2 regions of the Methylobacterium terrae genome follow, and region 2 is predicted to be linked to the other one. Evidence: riboswitches for the same ligand, from Rfam matches in the RefSeq annotation. Region 2 holds a riboswitch; the other holds the start of a gene.
The links. Region 2 has a riboswitch for ZMP and ZTP ahead of DK419_RS01645 (LysE family translocator). Riboswitches for the same ligand answer to the same signal wherever they lie in the genome.

Region 1: it holds a riboswitch for ZMP and ZTP, as region 2 does, so the genes downstream of both, DK419_RS05425 (bifunctional folylpolyglutamate synthase/dihydrofolate synthase) here and DK419_RS01645 (LysE family translocator) in region 2, are expected to answer to the same signal.

What each region holds. Positions count from the first base shown of each region.
Region 1 is NZ_CP029553.1:1,210,742-1,213,121, forward strand. Features, by position in the region: gene DK419_RS05425 (bifunctional folylpolyglutamate synthase/dihydrofolate synthase) at 1-917, opposite strand, end outside; ZMP/ZTP riboswitch at 941-1,027, opposite strand; gene DK419_RS05430 (Lrp/AsnC family transcriptional regulator) at 1,158-1,640, shown strand; gene DK419_RS05435 (hypothetical protein) at 1,886-2,200, shown strand; gene DK419_RS05440 (GumC family protein) at 2,282-2,380, opposite strand, start outside.
Region 2 is NZ_CP029553.1:372,970-375,349, forward strand. Features, by position in the region: gene DK419_RS01640 (glycosyltransferase) at 1-1,056, opposite strand, end outside; ZMP/ZTP riboswitch at 1,312-1,392, shown strand; gene DK419_RS01645 (LysE family translocator) at 1,408-2,040, shown strand; gene DK419_RS01650 (cobyric acid synthase) at 2,100-2,380, opposite strand, start outside.

The DNA.
Region 1 (2,380 bases), 840 kb from region 2:
GGCAGGCGGGCGCCCGCGCACGTTTCGGCATCGAGGAGGTCCGCGCCGAGCCGCGCGCCGTCGCGGCCGCACGCCCCGCCGGCGCCGAGACGGTCGAGGACGAGGCCGGCGAGCGCCGCGTTCTCCCCGGCGATCGAGCCCGCGTCCGGAAGCGTCGGCCGCAGGACCGGGCAGCCGAGGGCGGCGGCGCGCGCGGCCAGGACGGCACCGGCCTCGTCGTCGGGAGCGAGGGTGGTGACGAGCGCCGCGCCGGGCTTGAGGATGCCGACCTTCTCGGCGGCGATGGCCGCGCGGGTGGTGCCGAGAATCTCGGTGTGCTCGAGCCCGACATTGGTGACGACCGCGACCGCGCCGTCGACCGCGTTGGTCGAATCGAGGCGCCCGCCGAGCCCGACCTCGACCACCGCCCAGTCGAGTCCGGCCTCGCCGAAGATCGCGAGGCCCGCGGCGGTCAGGACGTCGAACCAGGTCGCCTCGAGGCCCGCGGTGCCGTCGCGGCGCGCCGCCTCGTGGGCGTCGAGCGCCCGGGCCAGCGCCCCGGCGAGCACGGCATCCTCGACCGGCCGGCCCTGGAGGCAGACCCGCTCGGTAATCGCCTCGACGTGGGGCGAGGCGTAGCGCCCGACCCGCAGGCCCGCCCGCATCAGCCCGGCCTCGACGAGCGCGCAGACCGAGCCCTTGCCCTTGGTGCCGCCGACATGGACGACCTTCAGGCGCGCCTGCGGCGCGCCGAGCCGGTGCAGCAGGTCGCGCATCGGCGCGAGCCCGACCCGCATCCCGCCCCGCGGCCGCTTCTCCCAGTCGGTCAGGCGGTCGAGGCGATCCAGCACCTCGGGCAGGGATCCGGTCGGCGCGTCCGGCGAGGCGGCGGCGGGTCCGGCGTTCGAGAGTGCGGCGTTCGACAGTGCGGCGTTCATGGGTCACCCCGTGGTCGGCTCGGGAAGGGTGCCCAGGCGAGCGGCGGAAACGATGCCCGCGCTCCCCGGTGGTCGGACCACCTTGAACCTCGCCAGTCACGCGGGACATCCCCCATAAGAGACGAGCCGGCGCGGAGCAACGGGCCGCGAGACCGCGCGCACCGTGCGGGCGCCTTGTGCCGGCCCCGCCGGGCGGCTACTCACCCTCGACCCGTCACCCGCCAGGATCGCGTAGCCGCCTTGCCCGCCCGCCTCGACGCCATCGACTGGGCGATCCTCCGGGAGCTGCAGGCCGACGGCTCCATCACCAACGTGGAGCTGGCGCGGCGCGTCGGCCTGTCGGCGCCGCCCTGCCTGCGCCGGGTCCGCGCGCTCGAGGAGGCCGGCATCATCCGCGGCTACCGGGCGCTCCTCGAGCCCAAGGCGCTCGGCTACGAGGTGGTGTGCTTCGCCATGGTGCAGCTCGCCGCGCAGGGCCAGGCGGAGCTCGCCGCCTTCGCGGCGGAGATGCGCGGCTGGCCGCTGGTGCGCGAGTGCTGGACCCTCTCGGGCGAGACCGACTTCCTGCTCAAATGCGTCGCGCCGAATCTCGGCGCCTTCCAGCAGCTCGTCGGCCACCTCACCGGCCTGCCCAACGTGCGCACGGTGCGCACCGCGCTCGCCCTCGACCAGATCAAGGACGAGCCGATCGCGCCCCTCGACGACGGTGCGCTCGACGCGTAACGGCGCGGCCTGCGCACACTTTACCTGTGAAAACCTGACTCCTGCACCAGTCATGCCCTAAAACGGGGATGCGTCGAACCGCGGCTTGCGCTGTCATGGCGCCGTTCGCCAGAGTTCAGCGAGTGCGTTTCGGTGCGCAGATATAACTCTGAGTTGTCAATTGTGACCGCGGCGGCGATCGTAGGGTGTATTGTCGCCGCTATTACTCGGCTTCATTGTCAGAGTTGCAAGACTGGAGGATGACGATGCCGGAAAGCCACGACTCCTCCGCGCCGGCCCCGCGCCCGGGCCGGGATCCGGTGAGCCTGTTCGCCGACCCGATCGGCCGGACGACGAGTCCGCCCGGCGACCCCGTACCGGTGACGCAGACGCTCTACCGCACGCCGGACGGCCGCTACGTGATCCGCACCTGCCTGCATCGCGGTGCGGATCCGGTGGAGGAGGCCTGCGACGTGATGGTCTATGACGGCGAGGCCGCCTTGCGCGAGGCGCTCTCGGCCGGCGGCGACGGCCTCGACCGGGCGCTGATCGCCGCCGGGCTCGACCGGGCCGGGTCGTGACGCGGCGCGATCAAGGATCTGGACGAGGACCTGGACAAGGATCTGGAGCGCAGCCCGACGGCAGCCCGACCGCGCGCTGCATCAGTCCCGCGCGCCGACGTCGGTGACGACGATCCGCGGGCGGCGGCCGGCACCGATCGCCTTCAGCGCCCTGTCGACCGCGGCCAGCCGGCCGCGCCG
Region 2 (2,380 bases):
CTCCGGCACCGGCTCGGGCGCCGCCGGCTCGGCGAGGACGAGGCGCGCGCCGCCCCCGGGCCGGATCGCCGCGACGAGGCGCTCGCGCAGGGCCAGGCGCTCGTCGCGCGTCGCCGCCGGGTCGTTGGGCAGGAGGAGCGCCCGCGCCTCCGCCCGGGCGAGCTCGATGGTGCCGCGCAGGTGGCCGATGACCTCGCCGGCCCCGACGGGGCCGACCGCGAGGTCGGTGCCGGGCGTGAGCGCGCCGGGCGGGAAGGCGAAGGCGGCCGAGTGGCGGCCGAACAGCTCCAGCAGGTCGGCCCGCGGGTGGGTCTCGACCTGCGCCACCTCCTCGCCGTCGCGCACCGCCCGCACGGTGCTCGGCCTGTCGGGCCCGGCGGCGTCGAAGACCCAGCCGGTGACGCGGCTCGGGGCCTCGACGTGGAGGCTGGAGCGCAGCCGCGGGGCGTAGGCGCCGAGATCCGCCACGGTGTCGCCGGCCCGCACCGCGATGCCGTGGGGCCGCCCGTCGAGGGCCCAGGCCGGCAGGCTCAGGCGAAAGCCGTTCCAGCCGCCCTCGCGCCCGCCGAAGCGCAGCTCCGGACGGTAGAGCCCGGGCCGGACCGGCTCGCCCTCGAGCCCGTCGACGACGAGGTGCACGGCCGGCAGCGGCTCGGCGGACAAGGACGAGACCCAGCCCGTCAGCACGCCGCCGACGACGCCGTCGAGGTGGACCGCGTGGCATCCCGGCCCGACCGCGATCCGCTGCTGGTCGGCGCGGCCCGGCTCGGTCACCGTCAGGCGCAGCGTCGCCGGACCAGCGAGGAGCGCCGGATCGAGGGCGGCGTGCAGGTAGGCGGTGCCGTCCTCGACGAAGCGGCGGTCGACCGGCAGCGCGTGCTCACGCTCGGAGCCCCGCGCCAGGGCCAGCTCGACCGCGTCCGGATCGGCCTCCGGGTTGAGGGCGACCAGGATTCCGCAATTGTAGGCCCGGGTCCAGGCGACCGGGCCGGGCGGAGGCACGAACCACTGGCGCCCCGTCTCCGCGAGGCGCCGCGCGCGTTTCAGGATCGTCACGTCGCTATAGACCGCACACAGGAGGGAGCCGCCGGCACGGAACCGGGGCCGTCGATCTCCTCTAACCGAGACCACGGCCGTGTGCGAACTGCCGCGGCGTCACACTGTTCCGTGCCGTCCGCAGAAACCGGTGGCGGCAACCGGGACGGTCGCGCGGATCCGGTCGGAGGCGTCCGGCGACGCCTGTGCTGGTGTCCTCGAGCGCCGGGATCTCAGCCGGGGCTTTCCGTGCGGGAGCCATGGCGGTAGGATCCGACGACCTCGCGTGACTGACGCTGGAGATGGGCAACCATCGGGGAGCGCGAGCGGACATCGCCGCGCGTCTGGGCATCCTCCTGCAATGGAACAGTGATGCCCACCTTGAGCAACCTTCTTGCTTTCGCGGCGATCGCGCTCGGCATGGTCCTGACGCCTGGGCCCAACATGATCTACCTGATCTCGCGCTCCATCTGCCAGGGCAGGATCGCGGGTTTGATCTCCCTCGGCGGCGTGGCCTTGGGCTTCGTCTTCTACATGCTCTGCGCGGCCCTCGGCATCACCGCCTTCGTCCTCGCAGTGCCCTACGCCTACGACGCGATCCGCATCGGTGGCGCGCTCTACCTGCTCTGGCTCGCGTGGCAGGCCGTCCGGCCCGGCGGACGCTCGCCCTTCGAGGTCAAGAACCTGCCGAAGGACAGCCCGCGAAAGCTGTTCCTCATGGGCCTCCTGACCAACCTGCTCAATCCGAAGATCGCGGTCATGTATCTCTCGCTGCTGCCGCAGTTCATCGATCCCGCGGCCGGCGGCGTGCTGGGCCAGGCCCTCGTGCTCGGCGCGACGCAGATCGTCATCAGCGTCCTCGTCAACGCGACCATCGCGGTCGCGGCCGGATCAATCGCGCTGTTCCTGACCCGCCGGCCGTCCTTCGCGGTCGTGCAGCGCTGGATCATGGGAACGGTGCTGGCCGCGCTGGCCGTCCGGATGATGACGGAGGCTCGCCGCTGAAGCGGGCGGTCTGAACCCGGTCTCTCGCATCCGCCGAACGCGCGGCTCGGCGCTGAGCTCTAGACCGCCAGCGCCAGCAGCCGGTCGCAATCGACATGCGCCTCGAGGTGGTCGGCGAGGCGGTCGAGCACGCCCTCGATCACCGCCTCGTAAGCCTCCGGGCCCGGCGCGGCGCCGAGGCGGGCCAGCCACAGGGCGCGCTGGCCCTCGTCGGAGAACAGCCCGTGGACGTAGGTGCCGCTGACGAGCCCGTCGGCGGAGACCGCGCCGTCGGTGCGGCCGTCGGCGAGGCGCAGCAGCGGCCGGGCGGCGTCGGGCCCGCCGGTCTCGCCGACATGCA